One region of the Aquamicrobium sp. YD-1-mutant5 genome, then DNA from elsewhere that is predicted to be linked to it. Evidence: predicted binding sites of a transcription regulator. Region 1 holds the regulator's gene; the other holds the start of a gene.
What was found. The regulator HrcA, encoded in region 1, represses chaperone genes, less so after heat shock. The targets are predictions, from matches to a motif close to GTTAGCACTCNCNNNNNGNGAGTGCTAAC.

Region 1 (15,550 bases):
ATCAGCGGCATTGGCGGGCCGCTGGTCATCGCCAACGATCCCGGTCTTATCCGCCACGTGCTGGTCGACAATGCGAAGAACTACAGGATGGCCACCGTGCGCCAGATGGTTCTGCGGCCGATCCTGCGCGACGGGCTGCTGACCGCCGAGGGCGCGGTGTGGAAGCGGTCACGCAAGGCGATGGCGCCGGTGTTTACGCCGCGCCACATATTCGGCTTTGCAGCTCCCATGCTTGCCTGCACCAACACCTTCGTGGAGCGCTACGAGCAGGGCGGCACGTTCGACATCGCCCACGACATGACGATGCTGACCTACGAGATCCTGGCCGAGACGCTGTTTTCCGGCGAGATCGCCGGCGAACCGGGCAGCTTCGCCCGGCAGATCGACCGCCTGTTCGAGACCATGGGCCGGGTCGATCCGCTCGACCTCTTGCGTGCGCCGGACTGGCTGCCGCGCATCACCCGCATCCGCGGCCGCCGCACCATGGCCTATTTCCGCCAGATCGTGGCTGACACCATGGCCTTGCGGCGCGCGCGCATGGAGCGCGATGGGGACAGGGTTCCCAACGATTTCCTCACCCTTCTGCTGCGCGCCGAAGGGCCGGACGGGCTGACCCGCGCCGAGATCGAGGACAACATCATCACCTTCATCGGTGCCGGCCACGAGACCACGGCGCGGGCGCTGGGCTGGACGCTCTACTGCCTTGCCGAAGCGCCATGGGAGCGCGAGCGGATCGAGCAGGAGATCGACACGGTTCTGGCGCGCGAGCCCGATCCGGTAAAATGGCTGGACGCCATGCCGCTGACGCGCGCCGCCTTCGAGGAGGCGCTGCGGCTCTATCCTCCCGCGCCGTCCATCAACCGCGAGCCGATCGAGACCGACCACTACAAGGACCTCGAACTGCGCAAGGGCGCGCAGGTTCTGGTGATGCCGTGGACCGTGCACCGCCACCGCAAGCTCTGGGAAGCGCCGGATGCCTTCATGCCCGAGCGCTTCCACCCTGAAAACCGCGACCGCATCGACCGCTACCAGTATCTGCCGTTCGGAGCCGGGCCGCGCGTGTGCATCGGGGCGAGCTTCGCCATGCAGGAGGCGATCATCGCGCTGGCGGTCATGCTGTCGCGTTTTCGGTTCGAGACGGTTCCCGAAACGCGCCCATGGCCGGTGCAGAAGCTGACCACCCAGCCGCAGGGGGGCCTGCCGATGCGGGTGAGCCGGCGGTGAGCGCCCGCACGGTGACGGTGCGTGTCCGGGGCCGCGTGCAGGGCGTCGGCTTCCGCTACTGGACGCAGGAAGAGGCCGAACGGCTCGGCCTTGTCGGCTGGGTTCGCAATGAAGCGGACGGCTCCGTCAAGGCGCTGTTCAGCGGGGCGGACGAGGCCGTTGCCGAAATGCTGGAGCGACTGCGCCAGGGTCCTCGCGGTGCCGTGGTCAGCGATGTGGAGATTCTGCCGCCGGGTGTGCAGGATGTGCCGGCCGATTTTCGCATCCTGCGCTGACGACCCCAATCCGACCGCTTCGCGCCCCTTCTCCCGCAAGGGAAGAAGTTGGCCCGCATCAGCTGTACCGCCAACCACACCCCCGGCTATTTGCACAGACGACCATGCAGCACTTTCCTTCTCCCCTTGCGGGAGAAGATGGAGTGGCACGGACTGCCGGAACGGATGAGGGGTATTCAGGCAGGCACTGCCTTCGGCTACCGCCCGTAAAACACATTCTCCACATGCACCGGCCAGCGCCATGGCAGGACGGCGACCATGTCGAAGCGCAGGGAAAAGCCGCCATAGTCCGGCTGGCGCGAGAGCCAGATGTCGGCGGCGGCTTCGATGCGGCGTTCGGACTGGCGCGCGATCGCCTCCATTGCATCGACCAGCGAGCGCCGCGCCTTGACCTCGACGATGAGCACCAGATCTCCGCGCCGCGCGATCAGGTCGATTTCGCCAAGCCGCGTACGGTAACGGCGTTCCAGAATGCGATAACCCTTCACCATCAGCGCCAGCGCAGCCAGCCATTCGCTGTAGTGACCGCGCCGATAGGCGGCCTTGCGGCGATTGTCCTTGTGTCGGTTGTCGTTGGGTGGGGGGGCAGGAGCCTCAGCCACCGCTGCCCTCCTTAAGGACCAGCAGGCGACGATAAAGCTCCTGCTTGGGCTGGCCGGTCATGCGAGCCGCTTCAGCGGCTGCCTTCGAAGCCGGCATTTCAGCCGCAAGGCCGATGAGAAGCGCATCCACATCGGCGGGCGCCGCATCCTCATCCGCAGCGGGACCGACGCAAATGACGACCTCCCCCTTCGGCGTGTCGGCGGCGGCATAATGAGCCGCGAGTTCGCCAAGGGTTCCGTGGCGGGCTTCCTCGAAAGTCTTGGTCAGTTCCCGGCATACCGCTGCCCGTCGTTCCGCCCCCAGCACCTGCGCCATCGCATCGAGCGTATCCGCCACGCGGCGCGGCGATTCGAAGAAGATCAGCGTCGCCGGCACCGCCTGCCACTGCTCCAGCCGCGTGCGCTTCTGGCCTGCCTTGACCGGCAAAAAACCCGCGAAAAGGAAGGCATCCGAAGGCAGGCCGGAGACTGTGAGGGCCGCGAGCGCCGCCGACGGTCCCGGTATGGGCACGACGCGCAGGCCGCGCTCCAATGCCTCGCCGACCAGCCGGTAGCCCGGATCGGAGACCAGCGGCGTGCCGGCATCGGAAATCAGCGCGACACTTTTGCCTTCCTCCAGCGCCGCCATCAGCCGGGGGCCGGCATCAGCCGCGTTGTGCTCGTGATAGGCTGTCGTGCGGCGGCGGATGCCGTAGCGCTCCAGCAAAACGCGCGACACGCGCGTGTCCTCGCAGGCAAGCACATCGGCAGCCGCCAGCGTTTCCAGCGCGCGGATGGTGATGTCGCTCAAATTGCCGATCGGCGTCGCCACCAGATAGAGCGCCGGCTCCAGCGGCCGGGCCGGAAATTCGGCCTGCCCGATCAGAAAGGAGCGTCTCGAAGTCCCGGAATTCATGCCATGTCCTTTTTCAGAAGGACGGTTTGGCATGGCTTGCGCGCCTTGCAAAGCCCGTGCCACAAGCCGCCACAACCAAAGCCCGCGGAAAGACCTTCATGACAGCCTCGCTCCCCGCGATTTCCAATCTGCGCGATCAGCCGGAGTTTGCCGAAACCATCGGCGATCGCGTCTGGCAGGCATGGTGGCGCGAACAGGGCGTCGCCCTCTCCGAGATCGAGGCCATGGTGCACGAATGCATGGATGGACAGGACATCCCGCTTTCACTGGTTGCCCATGATGGGACGGATTTCTACGGCTGCGCGCATCTCATCGCCAGCGATCTCGATGAGCGCCCACACTACACGCCATGGGTTGCCGCCGTCTGGGTTGAGCCAAAGGCGCGCAAGACCGGGCTCGGCACGAGGCTCGTGCTCGCAGCCGTCGAGGAGGGATTTTCGCGAGGTTTCGACACGGTCTATCTCTGTGCCGAACCGCATCTGGCGCCCTTCTACGAAAAGATGGGGTGGCGCTGCATCGAGGAAGGTGTCGCCGGCCTCAGCGTTTTCTCGATCTCGCGCTGAGCGGCTTTTTCCTAACGATAGGCGACCAGAACGGCACCGGCAGCGATGAGCATGACACCGAGCCAGTTGGCGAGCGACAGGCGCTCGCCCAGAAAGATCACGCCGAACACGGCCACCAGAACGACGCTCAGCTTGTCGATGGGCGCGACCTGCGCCGCCTGCCCGAGCTTCAGGGCACGGAAATAGCACAGCCACGAGGCGCCCGTCGCCAGACCCGACAGCGCGAGAAATATGTAGGTTCTGCCCGAAATGGAGCCGAGCGGCTGCGCCTGCCCGGTCGCCATGACGATCGCGGCGATGACCAGCAGGATGACCGCCGTGCGGATCAGCGTGGCAAAGTCGGAATTGACGTTTTCCACGCCGACTTTGGCGAAGATGGCGGTGAGGGCCGCGAAACCGGCCGAAAGCAGCGCCCAGAACTGCCACGAGGAAAAGGAAAGGTTCATGCGATGCACCGCCGGATTGTGGGCCGCCATACTGGATCGGCGGCCAGCGAAAGGAAAGTCTTCCGAGCATCTGACCGAAAAGTGGCGTCCGGTTTCGGTCCGATACTCTATCGATAATTCAGATCGTCCTTTGTGCTTCCGTATGGGCGCCCGACGATCTGGAGCAGCGGGCGTTCTGACGAACGCTGCTCCAGCTTGTTTTCGTTGACCGCATTTTTGCGACGTCAGACGATTCCGTCTGACTACGAAATGCTCTACCGTGCCAGTTCCGCCACCAGCGAATTCAGCACGATCATGCCGGAGGGCGTGGCGCGCAGGCCTGAATTGCCGACCGGGGCGACAAGTCCCTCCTCCTGCAAAATGGACAGCTGGCGGCGCGGCAGCGTGCGTCCGGACAGGGTCTCGAAACGTGCAAGATCGATGCCCTCGACTAGACGCAACCCCATCATCAGGAATTCGTCGGCCTCTTCCTCGCGGGTCAGCCGCTCGCCATCGACGGTGCCGTGGCCCTGCCGCTCCACCAGTTCCGCCCAAGTCTCGGGATGCCTTTCGGCGATGGTGACGATGCGCGTGCCGTCTTCCACGAAGCGGCCGTGCGCGCCGGGACCAATGCCGACATATTCGCCATAGCGCCAATAAACGAGGTTGTGCCGGCTTTCCGCACCGGGGCGCGCGTGGTTCGACACCTCATAGGCCGGCAGGCCGCGCGCGGCGGTGACTTCCTGCGTGAGCTGGTAGAGATCAGCGGCAAGATCAGGCACCGGCATCTCGAATTTGCGGGCCGCATAGAGCTTGTGGAAGGCGGTACCTTCCTCGATGGTGAGCTGATAAAGCGACAGATGATCGGCGGCATGGCCGATCGCCTCGTTCAGTTCCGCCTCCCACGCCTCCGGCGTCTGGCCGGGCCGCGCATAGATGAGATCGAAGGACAGGCGCGGAAAGATCTCGCGCGCCAGCCTGATCGCATGGAGCGCCTCGGAAACGTCATGCAAACGGCCGAGGAACCGCAGGTCGGCGTCATTGAGCGCCTGCACGCCCAGCGAGACGCGGTTGACGCCGGCGGCACGATAGCCGCGAAAACGCTCCGCCTCGACCGAGGACGGATTGGCCTCCAGCGTTACCTCTATGCCGGCGGGAACCGTCCAGTTGCGGGCCACTTCCTCCAATATCGCGTCCACGGTTGCAGGCTCCATCAGCGAGGGCGTGCCGCCGCCGATGAAGATCGACGTCACCTCGCGAGGGCCGGTGCGTGCCCGCATCGATGCCATTTCGGTGGCGAAGGCGCGCACGAAGCGCTGCTGATCGACCTTCTGATGGCGCACATGGCTGTTGAAGTCGCAATAAGGGCACTTGGCCGCGCAGAACGGCCAGTGGAGATAAACCCCGAAACCGGGAGAGCGATCCAGCGTCACGCCACTCCCAATCGTGCTCGGGCGAACTTCTGGAAGGCGCGGGCGCGGTGCGACAGCGCGTCGGGCGCACCGGGCTTCCAGCCGTGCTTCTGCTCGGCACTCATCTCGCCGAAGGTCCTTTCATACCCATCCGGCAGAAAGACCGGATCATAGCCGAACCCCAGTTCGCCGCGCGGCGGCCACACCAGATGGCCTTCCACCTCGCCGCGATAATATTCCGCCTCGCCATCGGGAAAGGCAAGGCAGATCACAGCAACGAAACGGCCTGTGCGCTGCTGCGGCTCCACCGCGCCCGCCTTCTGCATGGCGGCCTCGGCCTTTTCCATGGCCATGCCGAAATCGCGCTTGCCATCCGGCTTTTCGGCCCAGTTGGCGGTGTAGACGCCCGGATCGCCGTCCAGCGCATCGATGCACAGGCCGGAATCGTCGGAAAGGGCCGGCAGGCCGGTGGCCTTTGCCGCCGCGAAAGCCTTGATATAGGCGTTTTCCTCGAAGGTGGTGCCCGTTTCATCCGGCTCGGGCAGACCAAATTCGCGCGCCGACTTCGCCTCGAAGCCGAAAGGCGCCATCAGGTCGGCAAATTCGCGCAACTTGCCTTCATTGTGGCTGGCGACGACGATCTTCTTGTCCAAAGGATGCATTACAGGCCCCAGATACGCGGTTCGGCGAATTCCAGCGAATTGCCGGAAGGGTCGCGGATATAGATGGAACGGCCACCTTGAGGCCACTCGAAATCGGCTTCGATGGCAATGCCCGCAGCTTCCAGCCGGCTCTTCCACGCGTCGATCTCATCGGCGCTGGCGGCAAAGCACAGATGTCCCTGCCCTGTCGTGCCGTGCGGCGGCACCAGCAGCCGCGCATCGGGCGCGGGGGGCACTATCGTCGCTTCGGCATTGAACAACAGCACCACACCCTGCCCGCAGCGGAAGAACACATGCCGCCCCTCCACCTTCGTCATCCGTTCCAGACCCAGCACGTCGCCATAGAAAGTCTCGGCGGCGGCAAGATCGGTCACGTAGAGCGCGGATTCAAGGACGGCAGCAGGCTTCATGGCATCAGAGCTTTCAGGCGACGGCCAGCTTTTGCAACTCGACCAGCCGGGCGATGCCGTTGCGGGCAAGCCCCATCAGCTCGGCGAACTGCGCATCGGTGAAGGGCTCGCCCTCGGCGGTGCCCTGGATCTCGACGATGCCGCCCTTGCCGGTCATGACGAAATTGGCATCGGTGCCGGCGGCGGAATCCTCCAGATAATCGAGGTCGATGACCGGCTGGCCATCATGGATGCCGCAGGAGATGGCGGCGACGTGATCCTTCAGGACCCGCTGCACATTCACCATCTGGCGCGCTTCCATCCAGCGCAGGCAATCGTGCAGGGCGATCCATGCGCCGGTGATCGAGGCCGTGCGCGTGCCGCCATCGGCCTGAAGCACATCGCAGTCGATGGTGATCTGCTGTTCGCCCAGCGCCTGCATGTCGACGACGGCGCGCAGCGAACGGCCGATAAGACGCTGGATTTCCTGCGTGCGCCCACCCTGCTTGCCGGCAGAAGCCTCGCGGCGCATGCGCTCGCCGGTCGAACGCGGCAGCATGCCATATTCGGCCGTCACCCAGCCCTTGCCGGAATTGCGCATCCAGCCTGGCACCCGCTCTTCGAGGCTTGCCGTGCACAGCACATGGGTATCGCCGAATTTCACGAGGCACGAACCTTCGGCGTGCTTTGAAAAGCTGCGCTCGAAGGAGATGGCGCGCATTTCGTCTGGCTGGCGTTTGGAGGGGCGCATGTCGTGTCTTTCCAATCTTGTGATTTTGCGGGCTTGTAGCCCTCCACGGCTGCTTGCGCAAAGGAAAACGGCTCGCTTGCACTGGCGCCCGCCGCGTCTATATCCTTTGTATAGAGGTACGACATGACAAAGCACAGTTCAGCCCCGACACCGCCGGTTCCCCCATCGCAGTGGCAGTCGCTGGATACGCGCTCGCGCGAGATCTTCCGGCGTCTCGTCGATTCTTACCTGAAGGACGGCGAGCCGGTGGGTTCGCGCAGCCTGTCGCGAATCCTGCCCTCGACATTGTCGCCGGCGACGATCCGCAACGTGATGAGCGATCTGGAGCATCTGGGGCTGGTCTACGCGCCGCATGTCTCGGCGGGGCGCCTGCCGACGCAGGCGGGCCTGCGTTTCTTCGTCGATGCCTTCATGGAAATCGGCGATCTCGGCGATGAGGAGCGGCGCAGCATCGAGGCGCAGATCAGGGCTTCCGGTAACGACACTTCTCTCGAACACATGCTGACGGAGGCGAGCCAGCTGTTGTCAGGCATGTCACGGGGCGCAGGTGTCGTTCTGGCCGCCAAGAGCGAGGCAGCGCTCAAGCACATCGAGTTCATCCAGCTTGAGCCGACAAAGGCTCTGACGGTGCTGGTCTCGCAGAACGGCGATGTGGAAAACCGCATCATCGACCTGCCGGCGGGCGTCACCGTCTCGCAACTGCACGAGGCCTCCAACTTCCTCAACGCCCACATCCGCGGCCGCACGCTGGCTGAGGCGCGCACGGAAATCTCGCGCATCAAGGAAGAAACGCGCGCGGCCCTCGATTCGCTGTCGCAGGCGCTGGTGGAAAAGGGGCTGGCGGTGTGGGCGGGAACCGAAAGCGACCTGCCGGCGCGGCTGATCGTGCGCGGCCGGGCGAATCTTCTGGAAAACATCACCGCGCAGGCGGACATGGAACTGCTCAAGAACCTGTTCGATGACCTGGAGACGCAGGACGGGCTGCTGCAATTGCTCAACCTCGCCGAAGAGGGACCCGGCGTGCGCATCTTCATCGGCTCGGAGAACAAGCTGTTCTCGCTGTCGGGATCGTCGCTGGTGGTGGCGCCCTATCGCGACGCGGAGGCGCGCGTTGTCGGCGCGCTCGGCGTCATCGGCCCGACGCGGCTCAACTATGCCCGCATCGTGCCGATGGTCGACTACACCGCACAGCTCGTCTCGCGCATGCTGCGCTGAAAAAGGCGCGCCACATCACGCCCTCGTGTGATGCATCGCCGCGCCCGCTTTCCTAAAGTGCCGCCTGACGGGTCGACAGGGGAAGGAGGACGGCATGATCCACCTCATGAAACGGGTCGCGGCGGCTTCGGTCCTGCTGGCGGGCACTGCCGCTATGGCGCAGGAAACCGACGTGCCATTGACCGGCGAATCGGCGTTCGGCGGCTGGCGGGACGACAGGCCGGGCGTTCGGCGGCATTTCACGCCGCAGGACCTTCCCGCTCCCTTCGCGACAGAGTCCACCTCCAACAGCGCCCGGCGGGTCAGCCCGCCGGAAGATGTCAGCCCACAACTGCCACAAGGCTTTTCCGCACACATGATCGCTTCCGGCCTCGGCGGGCCGCGTATCGTGCGCGTGGCCCCGAATGGTGACATATTCGTCGCCGAATCCGGCGCCGATCAGGTGTCGGTCTACCGCCTTGAAGACGGCAGCGCGAAGCCTGCGCAGAACTCCGTCTTTGCCGGCGGGCTGAACCAGCCCTACGGCATCGCCTTCCATCCCGCCGAAGATCCGCAATGGGTCTATGTCGCCAACACCGACAGCGTCGTTCGCTTCCCTTACAAAAGCGGCGACCTAGAAGCCTCTTCCGAACCCGAAGTCATCGTTGCCGAGCTTCCTTCCGGAGGCCACTGGACCCGCGACCTCGCCTTCTCCGCGGATGGCAAAACGCTCTACGTCTCGGTCGGCTCGCAGTCGAATGTCGCCTCCGGCATGGGCGAGGCGCCCGGAGGGCTGGAAGCATGGCAGGGCGCGCAGCCGACCGGCGCAGGCTGGGGTTCCGAAACCGACCGCGCAGATGTGCTCGCCTTCGACGCGGATGGCACAAACCGGCGGATCGCTGCGACGGGACTGCGCAATTGTTCGGGACTGGCATTGCAGCCTGCCACAAACGCATTGTGGTGCGCCGTCAACGAGCGCGACGGCCTGGGCGACAACCTGCCCTTCGACTATGCGACAAGCGTAAGCGAAGGCGCATTCTACGGCTGGCCGTGGTACTATATCGGCGGTCACGAGGACCCGCGCCATGCCGGCTCAAGGCCCGATCTCGCCGACAAGGTGACGGTGCCGGACGTGCTGATCCAGGCGCATTCCGCGCCGCTCGGCATCACCTTCTACGAGGGCGACCAGTTCCCTGCCGACTATCGCGGAGATGCGTTTGTTGCCCTGCACGGCTCATGGAACCGGGGCCTGATAACGGGCTACAAGGTGGTGCGCCTGCTGTTCGACAATGGCCGGCCGACGGGCGCCTACGAGGATTTCATGACGGGCTTCGTCCTTTCCGACGGCTCCGTATGGGGGCGGCCGGTTGGCGTGGCGATGGCCAGCGACGGCGCTCTGATCGTCAGCGAGGACGGCAGCGGCACGCTGTGGCGCATTGCCCATCAGGGGAGCCGGTAAACGGCTGTGCCTCCGGACGACCTGCTTCAGGTCAGACGACCCGGCATCAGGCGGCCCCGGGGATCACGCAGCGTGGTGCAGATAGCGGGCGCTGGGCAGGATGGTCAGCGGCTGCAACTCCCCTGCCCCCACCTTGCCGAACAGCAGGCGACGCTCGGTTTCGGTCGAACGGAAGAAGGGGAAGCGCGCATAGTAGCGCTCGCGGTTCTCGATGGCGTTTGTGCGGAACAACACCACCTTATTGAACACGCCCGGATAGCCGCGCGGCTCGCTGATCTGTTCCGAATTGTAGATGCGCCGGTAGAAGCCGGCATGGTCTTCCCGCACGGTGGAAAGCCCGTATGGCGCGTTGAAATAGATGCACGCCATGCCCGCCAGCCGCAGCGTCACGTAGATCAGATGCGGATATGCGCGCGCCAGTTCCGGATCGGAGGCAAAACGGCTCATGCACACAAAGGTGTCGCCGGCTTCCAGCATGGGACGCACGATATCCCCGAAGGCCTGAACAGAGGGCGATATCGGCGTTTCCAGCGTGACGTGGTGGATGCGCATGGTGGAAACCAGATTCTGGTCCACATAGACGCCGAAACGATAGACGTTCGGAGCATCGTCCAGTTCATCGATGATCGTGCGCCGATCCGCGTCCGGAACCATGTCGTTGAAGCGGTAGGCCTTGTAGCGCAGCCGGTATATGTCTTCCAGATCCTCGCCCTTGTCGCAGCGGCGATATTCGGATCGGTCGAGCAGTTCGAATACCTTGTTGGCGAAGGCCGAGCCGGATAAGCCCGGCTTTAGCTGTTCCGCGTCCGCATCCAGCTTCAACTGCCGGGTCACCATCGGCTTACCCTCTGTCATGCCGCTCTCAAAGCACGGTAAGGGTTGGAACACATCAGTAAAGTTTTAATTAAAGAAATCCCGTTTTACCCGGAATTAACCTTAATAAAACGACATCGCAGTGTCAGGGAAGCAGCCGGTGGCTGCGCCGGGCCAAGGCGGGTCTGCTATTTGCGGGTTGCGCCCGAAGCCACCAGTTCATCGTGCGCGAAGGGCCAGCGCGCCGTCGACATGGTTTCGATGCCGGATGCGCTGAGCGCCGCACCGAACAGGAACCCCTGCACCAGTTCAGGTTCGACCTGTCGCGACAGAATGCGCAACTGCTCGAAGGTTTCGACGCCTTCAATGGTCACGGCAAGCCCCAGCGATCGCGACAGGGCCACGATGCCCTTGAGCAGTTCGAGCGATCGCGGATTCTGCGTCACGTCGGACAGAAAGGAGCGGTCGATCTTGACCTTGTCCAGCGGCAGCTTGTGCAGGTAGCTGAGGCTGGAATACCCGGTGCCGAAATCGTCCAGAGCAATCCTTACGCCCAGCGATTTCAGTTCCTGCAGAAGCTGGCGCGTCTCGGACTTGTCGTCCAGAAGCGCCGTTTCCGTCACCTCGACTTCAAGCCGGTGCGGCGGCAGGCCGGAAGCCTCCAGCGCATTGCGCACCTTCTGAATGACGTCGCTGTTGCGGAAGTCCTTGGCGGAGAGGTTGACCGAGACATTGGTATGCTCGGGCCATTTCATGCATTCCGCACAGGCGGCATTCAGCATGAAGGTGCTGATCTGGGAGATGATGCCCATTTCCTCAGCCAGCGGAATGAAGACGCCCGGCGATACCGGCCCAAGCGCCGGATGGTCCCACCGGCACAGAGCCTCGCAGCCGGAAATGCGCATGGTCGCCATGGTGACGATCGGCTGATAGACGACGCGCAACGTGCCCGCCTCGACGGCCGCGCGCAGATCCGCCTTCATTCTCTGGCGGTCGCGGAACGCCGCATCCATCGACGACTCGAACAGCTGCCAGCCATTCTTGCCCAGCTCCTTGGCCTTGTAGAGCGCGAGGTCAGCCTTGACGATCATTTCGTCAACCTCGCTGAACTCAACACGCGACAGCACGGCACCGGCGCTCACCTGAATGCGCAGCACATGGCCGGCGACATCGACCTCGCCTTTCAGTCCGGCAAAAATCTCGTCCATCATGCGGGTGAACTGGCTTTCGCTCTCCACCCTGTCGAAGAACAGAATGAACTCGTCGCCACCGAAACGGCTTATCTGGATACCCGGTGCGGCAAACTCCGCAAGCCGCTCCGCCACGGCATAGATGAGACCGTCACCCACGGGGTGGCCAACGGTATCATTGACGCTCTTGAAATCGTCCAGATCGATGGTGGCAATGGCGCAGTAGCGTTTCTGATCGCCCGTGCTGAGGCTTTCCTCGACCAGTTCATGAAAATAGGCCCGGTTCACCAGCCCGGTCAGGCTGTCGTAACGGGCCATGAAGCGAATGCGCTCCTCCGCCTCGACGCGGGCGGTCACGTCCTCGAATGTGATGACGCCGAGTTCCTGGCTGCCTTCGCGGGCCGAGAACTCATAGTGCTGGCCATTTGCAAAACCCACCAGAACCTTGCGATCGCGGCCCTCCCGCAGCGCCTTTGTCAGCTGCGTTTCGACAAGCTGGCAGTCCTTGCGGGTCAGCATGCCGCTGACCACGCCACGCATCAGAAGCGAATGGACCGAACGTCCCAGCAGATCGTCAGGCGAATGGATCGAGAGCAAACGGGCCGCCTCGGCGTTCGCCACCACAACCTTTCCGTCCGGGTCCAGCATGATGAGCCCGTGCGGCATGGTGTTGAGCGCCCGGTTGAAACGCTGAGCCAGCCGGTTGGCGAGCTTTTCAGCCGAGATCGCCGTGAACAGCACGTCCCGCACCGTATCTGCATAGCGATGGATCGCCAGCAGGAAGGGCGCGGAGAGCAGCCCCAGCGCAACATGGTAGAAGTCACCACGCAGGATGAAGCCCAGAGCCATCGGGCAGGCCAGCGTCAGGATCAGGATGTTGACCATCCTCGGCGATCCGTAGTTCCGGCCGGCAATGCCTGTCGCCGTGGCCAGCACGATACAGACCGCGGCAATCTCGGCGAACTCATCCTGTGCGGTATAGATCGCGGTAAGGCAGAAAGTGCCGAGAACGAGACCATGCATGGCCCCGTAGATGATGTAGCGGGTTTCGCGGCGATATGCTTCCTGACGCGTCTCGATGGGCGGCAGGGCCGAGAAGCGGCGCATGTTCATGACACGCACGATACCGACAAGCACCAGAACAGCAGCCAGAACCAGATAGGAGGGATTTCCGGTTTTCGCGCCCACGATGCACATGAGGGCCGTCTGTGCGGAAATGCCTATAGCAAGCGTGAAGCCGTCGCGGAAAAGCGTCTCCACGAACGGAATGTAGACGTCGTCAGGCAGCTCTTTTCGCTTGATCGCGGTCACATTCGGCACTCACCCCATGCGAAGATGATGACACATTCGCATTAAAAAAACTTTTAGAAACGGGGAGGTGGCGGACTTATCCGACGTCGCTCTCATATCCCCGGTTCAAATCATTTCAAGACAGGATGCATCTATCCCCACCCAAGGCGCAATAGCATCCGGACCTGACGTCAACCTTGTCTCCTTCACAGCGGCATGAAGTTCATGATAAATCCTGCCCGAAGCAGAGATCCTGAAACTCATCGGATTCACACATAATGACGCAGCCGCTCGTTGCCGTCTCCACGGACGTCAGGCAGTTTGAGAATTACACCTGGCATGCCGCACCCCAGCAATATCTGGAAGCGGTGATCGCCGGCGCCGGCGCCCTGCCCGTGCTGGTCCCCTCTTTCGGCGATCGGCTCGATCTGGATGCACTGCTGTCGCGCGTCGATGGCGTCATGCTGACGGGCTCGAAATCGAACGTTCATCCCTCGCTCTATGGCGGTGATGCCAGCGAGGAAAACGGCCCCTACGATACAGCGCGCGACTCAACCACCCTTCCCCTTATCCGCAAAGCCATCGCGCGCGGCGTGCCGCTGCTCGCCATCTGTCGCGGCATACAGGAGCTGAATGTGGCGCTTGGCGGCACTCTCGCCAGCGAGATTCAGGAACGCGAGGGCTCGCTCGATCACCGTGCGCCGGCGAGCGACGATCAGGACCAGCGCTTCGCCATCCGCCAGAAGGTCAGCATCCGGCCGGGAACCTGCCTTGCCGGTGTTTTTGGAGCCGGCGACATCGAAGTGAATTCCGTTCACCGGCAGGCAGCCGACCGTCTGGGCAACAACCTTCAGGTCGAGGCCGTGGCCGAAGATGGAACGGTCGAGGCCGTCTCCGTGAAAGGCGCCCGCGCCTTCGCGGTCGGCGTGCAGTGGCATCCCGAATATTGGGTGAGGTCCGACAGCGTTTCGCAGAAAATCTTCCGGGCCTTCGGCGATGCGGTGCGCCTCCACGCGGCGGCGAGACCGGAAGCGCGCGCCGCGGCCGAGTAAACCGGCCGCCTGGCGCTACTTCGCCTGCACATGCGCCGTTTCAGGCACCGGTGTCAGCGCCTTGCGCGCTCCAAACCACGACACGAGGTTGTCGACGCACAGATCGGCCATGGCCCTGCGCGTCGGAACCGAAGCCGAGGCGACATGCGGCAGGAGAACGGTGTGCGGCGCATCGAGAAGCGCCTGCGGCACGTCCGGTTCATGCGCGAACACATCCAGCCCGGCGGCGGCGATGGTGCCGTCTGAAAGTGCGCCCGCCAATGCATCCTCATCGACCGTCGTTCCACGGCCTGTATTGATGAGCACGCCATCGGGACCGAGCGCTTTCAGGATTTCGGCGTTGATCGCCTTTTCGGTCGCAGCCCCTCCGGGTGCGATGCAGATCAGCGTATCGACAGCTTCGGCAAGGTCCTTCAGCGTAGCATGATAGGCATAGTCCACGCCATCGACCGGCCGGCGATTGTGATAGGCGACCGTGACGCCGAAGGCTTCCAGACGTTTGGCCACCGCAAGCCCGATCCGGCCGAGGCCGAAAATGCCGATGCTGCGGCTGCGCAAACTGAGTGGGCTCAGCCGGTAGAAGCCTTCTTTTGCCCACCTGCCCTGCCGCAGCCATGCCTCTGCCCTGGGCAGTTCACGCAAGGTGGACAACAGGAGACCAACGGTCAGATCCGCAACCTCTTCCGTCAGAACATCGGGCGTATTGGTGACCATGACCCCTTTCGCACCGGCATGAACGGCATCCACGGAATCATAACCGACGCCGAAATTGGCGATGATCTCAAGATTGGGGAACGCATCGATGAAATCCGCATCGATGCCCCCGAAGGCAGAGATAGCACGCACCGCAGCAATATCCTGCGGCGACAGAAGCGACGGGTCGCCGCGCTCGATGTGCACGAGCCGGAACGCCTCGCCGATGCGTTTTACGGCATGGCCATGCAGATTGCCGCAAACGAGGACAGTGGCCGGTCCGGACGAAATCGACATGAATTCAGCGCTCCACGGGGCGGCCGGTAGACTGGCGAACATGCAGCTCCGGTCTTATCAATTCCTGGGTCTGGCCCACCGTCTGGCCATTGAGCTTGTCGAGCAGCGCGCTGGCCGCACGGCGGCCCACCTCGCGCTGGCCGTTCCACACTGTGGTCAGGGCCGGTGTCGCGATCGCGGCCTCTTCCAGATCGTCATAGCCGGTAACCGAAATATCCACGCCCGGCGTGAGCCCGGCCCGGGAAATGCCGTTCATGAGGCCGATGGCGACGAGATCGTTCCAGCAGCAGGCGGCGGTGGGCTTGTCCTTCAGAGCGAGCAACTGGTTCGCAGCTTCAAACCCGCCCTGCTTGGTGCGCGGGCC
Region 2 (15,550 bases), on a different contig from region 1:
AGTTTGGTAAAATTTGTTTTAAATCCGTAATGTTATGATGCGCCGGCCTACTGGACGCTTCGAAGCGGCGGCACTAGCTTAGTCGTGTGGAGGGGTGGGTTAGCAGGAGAGGCAACATGACTTTTGAGAACAATTCAATCCGCAGCATCACCGACGAAGTGCGCTCCAAATGGGGCTGGTTCGTAGCACTCGGGGTTCTGCTGCTCATTCTGGGCGGCGTCGCGTTCGGTAATCTGTTCATCGCGACAATTGCATCTGTCTATTTTGTCGGCTGGCTGATGCTTTTTGCCGGCGTCATCGAAATCATTCACGCTTTCGGAGTGCAGACTTGGGGCCGGTTCTTCCTGTGGCTTGCGAGCGGCCTGCTCTATGCGCTGGCAGGCATTTTCGCCTTCTATAACCCGATTTTGGCGTCGGCAGTCCTGACCTTCCTGCTTGCCGTCTCACTGGTTGCGTCCGGGGTGCTACGCGCTTGGGTAGGCTACCAGAACTGGGATCAGAAAGGTTCCGGCTGGATCGTCACGGCCGGCGTTCTCACTATTCTTGCCGGCATCGTCATCGCTATCGGCTGGCCGGTGAACAGCCTGCAGATCCTCGGACTGTTCCTGGCAGTCGACCTGATCTTTCAGGGCTGGAGTTTTATTGCGTTCGGACTGGCGCTGAAGAAGTAAAGGTCAGAAGCTGATTTCGGCGTCCAGCGCAGAAAGGCTCCGGACACCACTCAGCACAGCCCTCGCCTCCTGCTCGTCGCGCTTCATCTGTGCGACGAGTGCGTCGAGTCCGTCGAATTTTTCTTCGCCGCGCAGATACGCGAAAAACGAAACATCGCAGACTTCGCCATAGAGATCGCCGGAGAAATCGAACACGAAGGTTTCGAGCAGCGGCGCTCCGTTGACATTGACCGTGGGGCGGCGGCCGAAACTGGCAACGCCATCATGAAGGCTTCCGTCTGCGCGCCGGAACCGCACCGCATAGATACCTTCGCGCAGTTCCACATCTTCCGGCAAACACATATTGGCCGTTGGAAACCCTAGCGTGCGACCGAGTTGCTGACCGCCGATGACCTCGCTTTGCACGGTGAAGCGGTAGCCGAGCAGTCCCGCCGCCTGCGACACATCTCCTGCGGCCAGCAGCTCTCTTATACGGCTGGAGGAGATGACCTGCGCGCCTTCGTCGCGAAAGGCGTCCACTAACGTCACGCCAAAGCCGTGACGCTCTCCGGCATTCATCAGATAGGCCGGGCCGCCCTGGCGGTCCTTGCCGAAGTGAAAGTTGAAGCCGGTGATGGCATGACTGATGCCAAGATTTTCCTGAAGGATTCCGGCCACGAAATCCTCCGCCGACTGTGCCGCAAACTGTTCCGTGAAGGCCTGCTCCACAACCGCTGAAAAACCCAGTTCTTCGAGAAGACGCGCTTTCATTGCTGGCGGCGTCAGCACGAAAAGCGGGACCTGCGGCCGGAAGAATTTGCGCGGGTGGGGCTCGAAGGTGAGGACAAGGGCGGGAACGCCACGCTTCCCGGCCTCTTCCAGCGCACGCCCCAGCACAGCCTGATGGCCGCGATGAACGCCGTCGAAATTTCCGATCGCCACGACACCACCGCGCAGATGCGCAGGCAGTTGCTCATTTCCGGCAATGCGCGCCAGCATGGGAAGTCCTACTGCAGTCGCGGCATGACGGCCACGGGGGCGTAGCCATGCTTTTCCAGAAAACCGGCAAGCTGTTTCGGATCCGGATTCAGGGCATCGCCATAATCGCGGGCATGGATGCCCCCCGAAATGTAAAGCGCATCGACACCATTGTCGGCCGCGCCCTTTATGTCGGTCATGATTCCGTCGCCGATTGCGAGCACTTCGCGACGATCCAGATCGCGCCCGACAATGTCGGCGGCAGCCCTGAGGGCAGCCTTGTAGATCGGTGCATGGGGTTTTCCGGCAATCAGCGTGCGCCCGCCCATCTGGCCGTAGTCACGCGCGATCGCGCCCGCGCACCAGATCAGCCTGTCCCCGCGCTCAACCACAATATCGGGGTTGGCGCAGATGAAGGGTAGATTGCGTGAACGCAGCCTCGTCAGCAACTCCTGATAATCCTCAGGCGTTTCGGTTTCATCATCGAACGGACCGGTGCATACGACTGCCTGCGCCTCGAAATCCTCAACCAGCTCGACATCGAGCCCATCATAGATATTGGTGTCGCGATCGGGGCCGATATGGAAAATCCGGCGTGGCGCCTCGGCGATCAGATCGCGCGTGACATCGCCGGAACTGACAAGCTTGTCATAGGTGCCGTCCGGAACGCCGATCGTGCGCATCTGGGTCACGACATCGGCTCCGAGCCTTGGCGAATTGGTGATCATAACGACTGCCACGCCCCTCGCCCGTGCTTCTGCCAGCGCGGAGACCGCCTGCGGGAAATGCTCCACCCCGTTATGGACCACGCCCCATACATCGCACAGCAAGGCGGCATAGTTACCCGAGATCGTTTCGAGAGAATTGATGATAGGAGAATGAACCGTCATGTCGGCAGGCACGTCCGTATCTCGAAGATTGTCAGGCCTGATGGCCTTGCGGGCTCCCGGATTAACCGATGCGGCCCTGACTGTCACCAGCTTTCCTGCCTTGCCCGTCCGGTTGCTGGTTAACGTGCTTTGAATGAAAGAGAGCAATTTTAGACAATTGCGCAAACCCGAAATTTAAAGGTTTCAGCGATAGTGCCTCCGACCAGTCAGAATTGGCAGCGGGGGCTAGAGCCAGATGCTTCGGAAATTCCTTGCCGACACGCGCGGCAATTATGCCATGATCACCGGGTTGCTGATGGCGCCCCTGTTCGGCGCTGTCGCGCTGGCTGTCGACTATTCGGAAATGTCCCGCCAGCGGCTCGATACACGCAATGCGCTGGACGCGGCCAACATTGCCACTGCCCGCGAGATTCAGTCCCAGATCAGCGACGCCGACGCCATCGCTTACGCCAACAATTTCTACTACGCCAATCTGCGGCATGTGGCACCGGCGAAATCCACGCTTCAGGTTACGCTGCCAAGTCAGGTCGTAGGCGGTGGCTCGATGACGATGTGCGCCACGCTGAACTATTCGCCGATTTTCTTCCCCGCAGCCGCCGCACTGGTTGGAAAAGAATCGGAGGATTATGACTTCCTGACATGCTCTGAGGTTCGCCTCAAGAACACGCTGGAAGTGGCGCTGGTGCTGGATAATTCTGGCTCGATGAAAGAAAAAGGACAAGGTTCTTCCTACACGCGGATGGAGCTGCTGAAAAAAGCTGCCGAAGAACTCATCAGCACGATGGAAAAACAGGCCGACAGCGTCAAGCAGGTGGAAAGGCCCATTCAGTTTGCGCTCGTGCCCTTTGCTGCTTCGGTAAATATCGGCAAAGAGAACGAAGGCAAGCGCTGGATGGATATGGATGGCGCCTCATCTATCCATCATGAAAATTTCAACTGGAGTACAGCCAAATTCGGAGATTCCAACCGTAGAATCGAGAAAATCAATGGCGTCTACCTCAAGAAGGGTTCCGATTGGGGGACTGAAGAAAATAACGTGGTGACACGCTTCACTCTGTTTGAGGAACTGAAATACTATACAGACAGCAAACAGACAAAGACGGACAGGTATGCCGAATGGGAGGGATGTGTTGAGCAACGTCCCTACCCTTACGATCTGAACGATGCACCAGCGGCCCCGTCCGTCCCTGATACTCTGTTCGTCCCGATGTTTTATCCTGACGATTCAGCCAATGGCTACAATGACTGGATCACGGTCAACGACTATCCTTCAGCCCCCGAAAGGAACAGCAAGTTCTGGGACCCCTCGGATCGAAACATGCCCTCGTCAAATCGTTCGTCCAATAACGTCAGCAAGTATTTCGACGTCAAGCTTAAAGACGGCAGGCAATATGGGTATGTCGCGCCTTATGGATCCCGTAAGATGGGCATGGGTAATGGACCTAATGCCAACTGCACAACCCAGCCGATCACCCCTCTGGTCGATGTGACCAAACCGGAGGGAATGACAAAGATTAAGAACGCGATTGCAGCGATGGAACCTTTGGGCGGCACAAGTGTCGGCAGTGGTCTTGCATGGGGCTGGCGGGTTCTTTCCAGCGGCGAACCTTTCACGGAAGGCCGGCCTGAAACCGATCGTGGCAACGATAAGGTGGTGATCGTCCTGACTGATGGTGCCAACACCTACTACCGGGCGGATAAGGTTCGCAAACTGAATGGCTCGACAGCGGCTGCGGCAGACAATGATAGGGTCGAGTCGATCTACGGTGACTATGGGTTCCTCAAGCCGTTGCACAGCTTGCTCAACTATGGGCGGCTTTTTCTCGGCCCGAACAAGACCTACAGCAAAACCGCCTTCACCAATGAAAACTACTCCAAGGCGATGAACGAAAAACTGCAGGAGCTTTGTGCGAATGCGAAGGCCGCCAACGTCATGATCATGACGGTCGGTCTGGATCTTGAGGCGGAAGCAAAAAAAGACGCAAAGGTCAAAGAACAGATCACCGGGCTGAAGACCTGTTCCTCGGACTCGCGCAACCGGCGCGATGCAACGGACCCCAGCAAGCCGGCAAAGCTGTTCTGGAACGCGGCTGGCAACGATCTGTCCAATGCGTTCCGCGAGATCGCGGACGAGTTGTCCAACCTGCGTGTGACCAGGTAAGATTCTGCCGGGCAGGCTTCGAATTTCAGACGCCTGCCCGGCAAAAGCCATGATCATTGGCCTTACAGGCGTCATGACTTTTGTTCTGCCTGCCAATCGCCATGAAATTTCATTCAGCCCTGCCCGCCGGAACCTGATGTCTGGCGCCGGCGCGCTGGTTCTCACAGCGCTGGCCGGTTGCGGTTCCCTGCCCCGGCATGGTCCCGGAGGCGGTGCATCTACCGCTTCCCGCCAGACGATGGATGGCATTCGCACGGCCGAAGGGCTGGCGCTCGTCTCACCCGATCACCAACTGGAGCAGGCAGCCCTGCAACAGGCGCAGTATATGGCCGCCTCGGGCAGGATGAACCATACGACCGGCTTCGGAAAAGATTTTCAGGCGCGGGTCAAAAGCAACGGCATCAGGGGTGCTGCGGCCGAGAATATTGCCGAAGGGCGCATGGATGCCGCCCGCGCCATCGACATGTGGATGAATTCGCCGCCCCATCGCCGCAACATGCTGGACGGGCGTTTTCGCCGCTTTGGCCTTGCCTGGGCAACCCGGCCGGAACGCCCCGAATGGCGCTACTGGGCCATCATTCTGGCAAGCTGACCGACGCCGCCCTTTCCTGATCGCAGAGAAACGGCTCTCGCTTCTTGACACCGTCCGGAGGGCTGACTATCTCATGGCTCGTTAGCACTCTCCGAAAGCGAGTGCTAACAGGTCCGGTCAAGCCGGACGGAGGAATTCTTTCTCATCATTGTGACCGAGGAAATCAAATGGCAAAGACGAAGTTCCGCCCGCTTCATGACCGTGTGGTCGTTCGCCGGGTCGAGTCCGAAGAGAAGACGGCTGGCGGCATCATCATCCCCGATACCGCCAAGGAAAAGCCGCAGGAAGGCGAAGTCGTGGCTGTGGGCTCGGGCGCCCGCGATGAAAGCGGCAAGCTCGTCGCCCTCGACGTCAAGGCCGGCGACCGCGTCCTGTTCGGCAAGTGGTCGGGCACCGAAGTCAAGCTCAATGGCGAAGACCTTCTGATCATGAAGGAATCCGACATCATGGGCATCATCGGCTGATCTGGCCGTTCCCATTCTTCAACAATCACTGCAATCCGAATTTCGGACCAAAGGTCCAGGAGTAAGCAATGGCTGCCAAAGACGTAAAATTCTCCCGTGACGCCCGCGAGCGTATGCTGCGCGGTGTCAACATCCTCGCCGACGCGGTGAAGGTCACCCTCGGTCCCAAGGGCCGCAACGTCGTCATCGACAAGTCCTTCGGCGCTCCGCGCATCACCAAGGACGGCGTTTCCGTCGCCAAGGAAATCGAACTGGAAGACAAGTTCGAGAACATGGGCGCCCAGCTCGTTCGCGAAGTCGCCTCCAAGACCAACGACAAGGCCGGTGACGGCACCACCACCGCGACCGTTCTGGCGCAGGCCATCGTTCAGGAAGGCCACAAGGCCGTTGCCGCCGGCATGAACCCGATGGACCTGAAGCGCGGTATCGATCTGGCTGTCACCGAGGTCGTCGCTGACCTCGTCAAGAAGGCCAAGAAGATCAAGACTTCCGAGGAAGTCGCACAGGTCGGCACCATCTCGGCCAATGGCGAGAAGGAAATCGGCGAGATGATCGCCGAGGCCATGCAGAAGGTCGGCAACGAGGGTGTCATCACCGTCGAGGAAGCCAAGACCGCCGAGACCGAGCTGGAAGTCGTCGAAGGCATGCAGTTCGACCGCGGCTACCTGTCGCCTTACTTCATCACCAACCCCGACAAGATGGTTGCTGAGCTGGAAGATGCCTACATTCTTCTCCACGAGAAGAAGCTCTCCAACCTTCAGGCAATGCTGCCGGTGCTCGAGGCTGTCGTTCAGACCTCCAAGCCGCTGGTCATCATCGCCGAGGACGTCGAGGGCGAGGCTCTGGCCACGCTGGTCGTCAACAAGCTGCGCGGCGGCCTGAAGATTGCTGCCGTCAAGGCTCCGGGCTTCGGCGATCGCCGCAAGGCCATGCTGGAAGACATCGCCATCCTCACCGGTGGTCAGGTCATCTCCGAAGACCTCGGCATCAAGCTTGAGAACGTTGGTATCGACATGCTCGGCCGCGCCAAGAAGGTGCGCATCGAGAAGGAAAACACCACCATCGTCGACGGCGCCGGCAAGAAGGCCGAGATTCAGGGCCGCGTTGCCCAGATCAAGGCTCAGATCGAGGAAACCACTTCCGATTACGACCGCGAGAAGCTCCAGGAGCGTCTTGCCAAGCTGGCTGGTGGCGTTGCCGTCATCCGCGTTGGCGGCTCGACCGAGGTCGAGGTCAAGGAGAAGAAGGATCGCGTTGACGACGCTCTGAACGCCACCCGCGCTGCGGTTGAGGAAGGCATCGTCCCCGGCGGCGGCGTCGCTCTTCTGCGCGCTACCCAGGCGATCAAGGCGGAAGGTGCCAACGCCGACCAGGCTGCCGGCATCAACATCGTCCGTCGCGCTCTGCAGGCTCCAGCCCGTCAGATCGCTACCAATGCCGGTGCGGAAGCTTCGATCATCGTGGGCAAGATCCTCGACAACAAGAGCGCGACCTACGGCTACAACGCTGCCAAGGACGAATATGGCGACCTGATCCAGCTCGGCATCGTCGACCCGGTCAAGGTGGTTCGCACCGCTCTGCAGGACGCCGCTTCGGTTGCCGGCCTGCTGGTCACCACCGAGGCCATGATCGCCGACGCTCCGAAGAAGGAAGCTGCTGCTCCGGCCATGCCCGGCGGCATGGGCGGCATGGGTGGCATGGACTTCTAAGAAAGTCCGGCTTCGCATTGGAAAGGGCGGCTTTGGCCGCCCTTTTCTTTTGTCTGCTGGAACAAACCCGCCAGCGCTCCGTTGATACGCGCAAGTTCAACTCAGGAGATGCGATCATGGTGAACAAGGATCAGGTGTCGGGTGTTGCAAAGCAGGCCAAGGGTGCGGTGACGGAAGCCGCCGGCAAGCTTACGGGCAACAAGAAGACTGAACTGAAGGGCAAGGCCGAAAAAGTCGAAGGCAAGGTCCAGAAAGCCGCCGGCGACATCAAGGAAAAGGTGCGCAAGGCCCACTGAGCACTTCCGACACAAGCTTTCAGGCAAAAAAGGCGGCTGTATCAGCCGCCTTTTTCTCATTCGCCAGCTCACCGTAAGGCGGCCCTGGATGCTTGTCGACAGTTCAAACGATTAGGCCATCGGGCTTCGGAAATCTTCCCTTGAAGCCGGAGAGGCAAAGCGTTAGGCCGGTGCGATCTCAATCCGCTTGTTCAGGAGACTGGCCCGTGAGCACAAAGAACACCAGAACCGAAACAGATACGTTCGGCCCGATCGAGGTCGCTTCCGATCGTTACTGGGGTGCTCAGGCGCAGCGGTCTCTCGGCAATTTCCGTATCGGCTGGGAAAAGCAGCCGGCTTCCATCGTGCGGGCGCTCGGCATCGTCAAGCGCGCCGCCGCCGAAGCCAACATGGAACTGGGCAGGCTCGACCCCACGCTCGGCGCGGCCATCATCGAAGCGGCACAGGAGGTGATCGACGGCAAGCTCGATGACCACTTCCCGCTGGTGGTCTGGCAGACCGGTTCGGGCACCCAGTCCAACATGAACAGCAATGAAGTGATATCCAACCGCGCCATCGAAAAGCTGGGCGGTGAAATGGGCTCCAAGAAGCCCGTTCATCCCAACGATCACGTCAACATGAGCCAGTCGTCGAACGACACCTATCCCACGGCCATGCACATCGCCTGCGCCGAGCGCATCGTTCACGACCTGCTGCCAGCTCTCAAGCATCTGCACGGCGCGCTGGAAGCAAAGGTTAAGGCGTTCGACCATATCGTGAAGATCGGCCGTACCCACACGCAGGATGCAACGCCCCTCACCCTCGGCCAGGAGTTTTCCGGTTACGCCACCCAGGTGAAGAACGGTATCGAGCGCATCGAGATGACCCTGCCCGCGCTGATGCAGCTTGCGCAGGGCGGCACCGCTGTCGGCACCGGGCTGAATGCACCCGTCGGCTTTGCCGAAAAGGTTGCCGAGAAGATCGCCGCCATCACCGGCCTCGGCTTCACCTCGGCGCCGAACAAATTCGAGGCGCTTGCCGCGCATGACGCCATGGTGTTCTCGCACGGCGCCATCAACACGGTTGCGGCCTCGCTGTTCAAGATCGCCAACGACATCCGCTTCCTTGGCTCCGGTCCCCGCGCCGGCCTTGGCGAACTTGCCCTGCCGGAAAACGAACCCGGCTCGTCGATCATGCCCGGCAAGGTGAACCCCACCCAGTGCGAGGCGCTGACGCAGGTTTGCGTGCAGGTGTTCGGCAACAATGCCGCGCTGACCTTCGCCGGCAGCCAGGGCCATTTCGAGCTGAACGTCTACAACCCGCTGATGGCCTACAATTTCCTTCAGTCTGTGAAGCTGCTGGCCGACGCATCGGTGTCCTTCACAGACAATTGCGTCGTCGGAATCGAGGCGCGTGAGGATAACATCAAGGCCTCGCTGGAGCGTTCGCTGATGCTGGTTACCGCGCTCGCGCCGACCATTGGCTATGATGCGGCTGCAAAGATTGCCAAAACGGCGCACAAGAACGGCACCACTTTGCGAGAGGAGGCTCTTGCGACCGGCCTCGTCAGCGCGGCGGACTATGATCGTCTGGTGCGCCCGGAAGACATGACCCATCCGGGTTGATGGCATCTGGCCGCAGCGAGCTGTTTCAGCTAAGTTGCGGCCATGCGCTATGTCATCCTCTTTGTCACCATTGCAGGTTTTTTGATCTGGGACGGCCTCTATAATGGAGGCCGTTACATGGATATGGTGGTCAAATCCGTGGACCACCTGCTGCGCATGGTCTCCGGCTGAGCTTTCCCGGCCATTTCCTGCCGCGACATCGCGCCGGTTGACGCGACTCAGCCTTCCGGATCAAAAGGGGGCGTCAGACGAATGCGCGTCCCGGACAGCTATGTGTGACCACCCTTCCACCACGACCCTTCAGGAGGCCGAATTGATCCGGCACATCGTGTTCTTTACCATCAAGCCAGACATGGATGTCGAGACAGTGCGCGAAGGGCTCATGAATCTCGGCCGCATCCCCCACTCGTCCCATTTCGAGGTTTCGGTGAACCGCAAGGTCGATCTGTATGAAAACCAGATCGATATCGTTGTGTATGCGGAGTTCGAGAACGAAGCCGCCCTGCATGCTTTCAAGGCGGATCCGATCTACTCGCAGACCACTGAAAAAGTGCGCCCCATGCGCGATCTGCGCTTTTCGGCGGATGTCGTTTCAGGCAACTGATCCCACATTCCCGACGCGCTTTCTGAACTGCATCCACGCTCCGGAATGCCGTGGAACAAACCCGCACAAGCGACAGAAGCGGGGCATCGCAGGTGCTGCCCCACTCTTGAAAAGATCATATTTTCAGTTCGTTATGACGATCAGATGATGAAGTTCGCCAGCGTTTCGTCGTCGGTTATGTCCTGATACTGCACGCCTTCGGCATCGAATTTTGCGCGCAGCAGTCCAAAATTGCGTTTGTCGCGGGTTTCGATGCCAATCAGCACCGAACCGAAATTGCGCGCCGATTTCTTGAGATATTCGAAGCGCGCCACGTCATCTTCAGGCCCAAACATCTGCAGGAAGTCGCGCAGCGCGCCCGGGCGTTGCGGCAGACGTATGATGAAGTATTTTTTGAGCCCCTCGAAGCGGAGCGACCTTTCCTTGACGTCGGGAAGGCGCTCGAAATCGAAGTTTCCGCCGGACACCACCGCAACGATGGTCTTTCCGCGAATGTCCTTTTTCACGAAATCCTTCAGCGCATCGATAGCCAGAGCGCCGGCGGGCTCCAGCACCACGCCCTCGACATTAAGCATCTCGATCATGGTCGCGCAGAGCCGGTTTTCCGGCACCAGACGTGTCGATGTCGCGGGGAAATCCCTGAGCAGGCGGAAGTTCTCCTTGCCGATTTCGGCAACGGCAGCGCCGTCGACGAAATTGTCCACCACAGGCAGTTTCACGCGTTTTCCTTCGGCAAGACTGCGCGACAGGCTTGGCGCGCCAGCCGGTTCGCAGAATATGAACTGCGGCCTCTGCTCTATGGCCTGGAAATATTGCGTCACGCCGGCTGCAAGCCCGCCTCCGCCCACAGGCAGCATGACGATGTCGGGGGCCGTGCCCCCCAGTTGCTCGACGATTTCGCGGGCGACGGTTGCCTGCCCCTCGATGATGTCGCGGCTGTCGAATGGGGGCACCATGTGTGCGCCATTGCTCTGCGTGAAGTCGATGGCCGCCTGATAGCATTCGTCAAAGAAGTCGCCGACCAGCTTGATCTGGACGAATTCGCCGCCGAACATGCGCGTCTTGTCGATTTTCTGCTGCGGCGTGGTCACCGGCATGAAAATCACGCCCTTGCGGCCGAAATTCCGGCACACGAAAGCAAAGCCCTGCGCGTGATTACCGGCCGAGGCGCAGACAAAAAGGCTGGCATTGTTGCCGGCAGCAAGCGTCTTGCGGAAGAAATTCAGCGCGCCGCGAATTTTGTAGGAACGTACCGGCGTCAGGTCCTCGCGCTTCAGATAAATGCGTGCGCCGTATTTGCGCGACAGGTAGTCGTTCTTTTGCAGCGGCGTTATCGGGAAAATCTCCCGTATGGCTTCCGCAGCGGTTGCGACCCTGTCGGCGAAGCTTGTCATGTCGTGTTTCCGGTATCGTGATTGAGCATCCGTTCCTGACGCGATTTTGGCATTTACGCAACACTGAAGATGTCGCAAACGGACAAGTACGGACTTCTGCGGCTGTGGACTTACTTCCGCCGCACTCTGCAGGTGGGAAAGGCTCTGACTGTGGGCATGAAGATCGCCCGTGGCGTGACTGACGGAAAACCAAGTGAACCTGAAGCCCCTGCTCGCCCTTGTGCTTTCGCTGGCTGTCGCCGGCTGCACCACGAACAAGACCGACGCGATTCTCGGCAGCGCACTGGTGCCGGCATCGGTAACGGATATCGCCGGAAATCACTCGATTTTCATCGCCACGACACGGAAGCGTTCCGACGATCCTTCCAGGGTGTTCGATGGCGAGCGTTCCGCCACTCTCAATTTCGCCCGCATCAATGTGACGGTGCCGCGCGAGCATAAGGTCGGGCAGATCGAGCGCCGCAAGCGCGGCAAATCCGACGCCCCCTCCAAATATTTCATGGCTTCCGAAGCGGTTGGCTACGATACCGGGCCGCAGTTCTCGCAGGCGCTGAGCGCCGATGTCGCCGCTCGTGGCGGCCGTGTCATGGTCTTTGTTCATGGCTACAACACAGGTTTCGATGCCGGTGTTTACCGTGCCACGCAGATTGCGCATGATTCCGGGTATCCCGGCACGCCGGTGCTGTTCTCATGGGCTTCCGGCGGTTCGACCACCAGCTATGTCTACGACAAGGAAAGCGCCAGCGTCGCCCGCGACCAGTTGGAGGTCACCCTGCGGCTGCTGGCCCAGAGTGGCGCGCGGCGCATCGATATCGTGGCGCATTCGATGGGCACCTGGGTGACCATGGAAGCGCTGCGACAGCTGGCCATCACCGGAGACCGCAATCTCAGCGGCAAGCTGGGAGATGTTGTTCTGGCGTCGCCGGATATCGATGTCGACGTGTTCAAGAGCCAGATGCGCCGCTACGGCAAACCAGAAAAGCCGTTCATCCTGCTTCTGTCGCAGGACGACCGCGCGTTGCGTCTTTCGGGCATGCTGGCCGGTTCGCGGCCACGGGTCGGCGACTATGCGGATGCGGGCAAGGAACTTGCCGATTACGGCGTCACCGTTGTCGATCTGTCGAAGCAGAAAGGCGCGGATTCCTTCAACCACACGAAATTCGCCGACAATCCCGTCATGGTGCGCATGCTGGGCCAGAGATTGCGCGAGGATGACGGCTTCGCCACCGATCGTGAGATCACGGACCGCATTCGTCAGGTAACGCAGCAGGCCGGAGCGGGTCTGCTGTAGTAACTCCCGGCGGAGGGCTGGACCCGACCGGTTTCTGCCTATATTCGGAAACGGCTCCTGCGGCTTTGTAGTCGTGTCGGAGACTGGACACTGTGGAGCTTTGGTGCCGTGCGATTGAAGGCTTTATGGATTGTCGCGCTGATCGCGCTGGTCAGCGGGTGTGCAGGTCCCGGCCGGCATGAACTTCTCAACATCTCCTCGTTTCCGGCAAAGGCTGCGGATATTTCGGCGGAGCATGAGATTTTCGTGGCCACGACCCGGCGCCAGTCCATCGATCAGCCGCGCACCGTCTATGGTGGTGACCGCTCTGCCAATGTCGCCTATGCAAGTGTCGACATAACGGTTCCCCGCATTCATGAGACGGGCCGCATCGAAAGGGCGAAAGGCCGGGCGCCTGCAGACCCCGCCAAGCATTTCACGGCGCGCAGCGTCAGCTTCTACAAGGAGCCGGAACAGTTCGCCCGCGCCATCGATACCAGTATCGTCGAAAATAAGGACCGCAGGGTTCTTGTCTTCGTCCATGGTTTTAACAATGGTTTCGACGACGGTGTGTATCGCATTACGCAGATCGTGAATGATGCGCAGTACAGCGGAACACCTGTACTGTTCTCATGGGCATCGAGTGCCAGGACGACCGGCTATCTGTATGACAAGGAAAGCGCCAACGCAGCTCGTGACGATCTTGAAGCGACGCTGCGCATGCTGGCCAAAAGCAAAGCCACAAGCATCGATATCCTTGCGCACTCCATGGGCACATGGGTGACCATGGAAACCCTGCGTCAACTCGCAATCAGGGGTGATCGCGACCTTGGGGGCAAGCTCGGCAATGTGGTTCTGGCTTCCCCGGATATTGACGTCGACGTGTTCAAGAAGCAGATGTTGCGCTACGGGACGCCGAAGAGACCGTTTGTCGTACTGCTCTCCGACGATGATCGCGCGCTTCGGCTTTCAACATTCATATCTGGCGATAAGCCGCGCGTTGGTGATTATGCGGACGCGGCCGATCTTGCCAGCTATGGCGTGATCGTTGCGGACCTTACTCAGGCCCGCTCCGGCGACAGGCTCAATCACGCCAAATTCGCGGACAATCCCTTCCTCGTGCAGCTTCTGGGTGAAGGCCTGCGGTCCAACGCGGGGCTGGCCGCAGCCGAAAGCGGGGATTTAGGCAATCCGATGAGCACCATCGGCAAGGACATTGGTCAGGCCGTGGGGTCGGTGGCCGATATCGTCATCACCACGCCGTTCAAGGTGCTGTCGATCGCGACTGGCGGATAAGATTGCGACCAAGCGCACTACAGCGTGTCCGTCGCTTTCGAGGTCAAAGCGCACGGTTCCAACTGGATTTCCGCTCTCCAAAAGCAGAAACGGGATATGCTCGCTGCGATATTCATCCGGGTGCTTGTCATCGTATCCTTGCACGCTTGATATACTGAAGCCTCAGCTCTCGCGCGCCGCGGCGATGGCGTTGAGCAACGCCTACTTGTCCATCGCGCCGTGAAAGGTCCGGGTTCCGACTATGAAGGCGGGCGTGCCCCCGAACCCGAAGGCATTGGTCTGGTCCAGTTGCGCGCGAGGATTCCGTCAACACGACTTATATCCTTCCGGAACGCTTCCCACAGCGCCTTCGGGTCGAGACCCGCGCCTGCGATGGTGGCGTTGACATCATCCTTGTCGAGCCTGCCTGGCGTGGCCATCACCGCGTTCAGGGCTTTCTCGTAATTCTCGCCAGCGGCAAGCATGAGGCTCGACGCCCGCTGTCGCCCGATCAGATTCGGCGGCCTGTCAACGAAACTCGAAGCGAGACCTAAATGTGGTACCCGGGAATCCTGCAGGCCGTTCGATGGATTTGTCGATCGAATCCTGCGCGCGACAGTGGGGCAAAGTCCAATCCTTCGCATCTGAAAACATTGAGGAATTTCGACGCCCCACTTTCTTCTAACCCATTGACAAAAAGGGAAATAACCGTCCCTCTGTGATCGCCATCCTTTCGGCCCTTCCAATCCAGAAATCTCACCCATTCATAAGGCGTGAGACCGGTGCCAGCCGAGGCCCCCTGTCTTTTAGCTATGAGCTTTCATACCGACCAGCGGACTTTCAGACCATTCCAGCTTTGCGAGCCTCTGGCCCTTCCCGGTTCTGAAACTGATCGTGCTTGATTCTCCTTCCAGCGCGATGTCACCATATCGACGCCGTTCCCTGCCGTTGTTGAGCCGGTTTCTGTGCCGCCCAGGGTTGAGAGCTTCAAGATTCCACAGCTCTCAATATTTGAGTGACAAAGCGCTCCGCCCTGCTCACAGGGGATTTTTGATCTTTCCAGAGAGGAATGTCGAACTAAGGTAGGAAACCGGCACTGCAAGGCTAAGGTTGTGCCTGGAAGTCAACAACAGCCGCCTCAGGACGATGAGGTGGAAGACGTTGTGGCGTGAAATATTCTTAAGGAGGGATCGTGAAGGCTCTTATCGTGATCGACATGCTGAACGACTTCGTGACGGGCATACTCAACAACGAAGCCGATGCAGCAAAAATCATCCCTCCGATTAAGCGGCTGATCAAGCATGCACGCGCAGATCCCGACTGGCTTGTTGTGTATTCGAACGATGCGCACCGTTCAGATGACAGGGAGATCAGCGTCTGGGGCCGCCATGCTATGGCCGGCACATACGGTGCCGCGGTTGTTGACGAACTTGCACCTGTCGGAGCGGAGCGGGAAATCGTTTCGCCAAAACGCTTCTATGGCGCTTTCGACGGCACTGATCTGGAAGAAGTTTTCAGAAAATACGGGGTAAGTGAGGTCATTCTGACCGGTCAGCATACCCATTGCTGCGTGCGCCATACCGCCTATGGCGCATTTGTTCGCGACTATAAAATTCGGGTCCCCGCTGATGCGGTTTGTGTCTTTCCCGGAGTAGATGGCGAT

Region 2: the regulator HrcA is predicted to act here: its motif matches at 5,352-5,380, upstream of groES (co-chaperone GroES).

Annotation. Positions count from the first base shown of each region.
Region 1 covers NZ_JCAKKP010000008.1:44,902-60,451, forward strand. Annotated here, with positions in the region: gene AC5XE7_RS12895 (cytochrome P450) at 1-1,224, shown strand, start outside; gene AC5XE7_RS12900 (acylphosphatase) at 1,221-1,499, shown strand; gene AC5XE7_RS12905 (YraN family protein) at 1,697-2,101, opposite strand; gene rsmI (16S rRNA (cytidine(1402)-2'-O)-methyltransferase) at 2,094-2,996, opposite strand; gene AC5XE7_RS12915 (GNAT family N-acetyltransferase) at 3,095-3,559, shown strand; gene AC5XE7_RS12920 (EamA family transporter) at 3,571-4,005, opposite strand; gene hemW (radical SAM family heme chaperone HemW) at 4,260-5,417, opposite strand; gene rdgB (RdgB/HAM1 family non-canonical purine NTP pyrophosphatase) at 5,414-6,058, opposite strand; gene AC5XE7_RS12935 (VOC family protein) at 6,058-6,468, opposite strand; gene rph (ribonuclease PH) at 6,482-7,198, opposite strand; gene hrcA (heat-inducible transcriptional repressor HrcA) at 7,322-8,413, shown strand; gene AC5XE7_RS12950 (PQQ-dependent sugar dehydrogenase) at 8,508-9,851, shown strand; gene AC5XE7_RS12955 (N-acyl amino acid synthase FeeM domain-containing protein) at 9,915-10,706, opposite strand; gene AC5XE7_RS12960 (putative bifunctional diguanylate cyclase/phosphodiesterase) at 10,853-13,165, opposite strand; gene AC5XE7_RS12965 (gamma-glutamyl-gamma-aminobutyrate hydrolase family protein) at 13,423-14,196, shown strand; gene AC5XE7_RS12970 (2-hydroxyacid dehydrogenase) at 14,212-15,186, opposite strand; gene AC5XE7_RS12975 (LacI family DNA-binding transcriptional regulator) at 15,191-15,550, opposite strand, start outside.
Region 2 covers NZ_JCAKKP010000001.1:485,455-501,004, forward strand. Annotated here, with positions in the region: gene AC5XE7_RS02330 (HdeD family acid-resistance protein) at 117-671, shown strand; gene AC5XE7_RS02335 (bifunctional riboflavin kinase/FAD synthetase) at 675-1,649, opposite strand; gene AC5XE7_RS02340 (TIGR01459 family HAD-type hydrolase) at 1,658-2,518, opposite strand; gene AC5XE7_RS02345 (TadE/TadG family type IV pilus assembly protein) at 2,754-4,679, shown strand; gene AC5XE7_RS02350 (CAP domain-containing protein) at 4,816-5,271, shown strand; gene groES (co-chaperone GroES) at 5,439-5,735, shown strand; gene groL (chaperonin GroEL) at 5,804-7,444, shown strand; gene AC5XE7_RS02365 (CsbD family protein) at 7,561-7,740, shown strand; gene fumC (class II fumarate hydratase) at 7,947-9,344, shown strand; gene AC5XE7_RS02375 (hypothetical protein) at 9,387-9,515, shown strand; gene AC5XE7_RS02380 (Dabb family protein) at 9,658-9,948, shown strand; gene ilvA (threonine ammonia-lyase IlvA) at 10,089-11,342, opposite strand; gene AC5XE7_RS02390 (alpha/beta hydrolase) at 11,536-12,633, shown strand; gene AC5XE7_RS02395 (alpha/beta hydrolase) at 12,742-13,908, shown strand; gene AC5XE7_RS02400 (thioredoxin domain-containing protein) at 14,148-14,372, opposite strand; gene AC5XE7_RS02405 (cysteine hydrolase family protein) at 15,080-15,550, shown strand, end outside.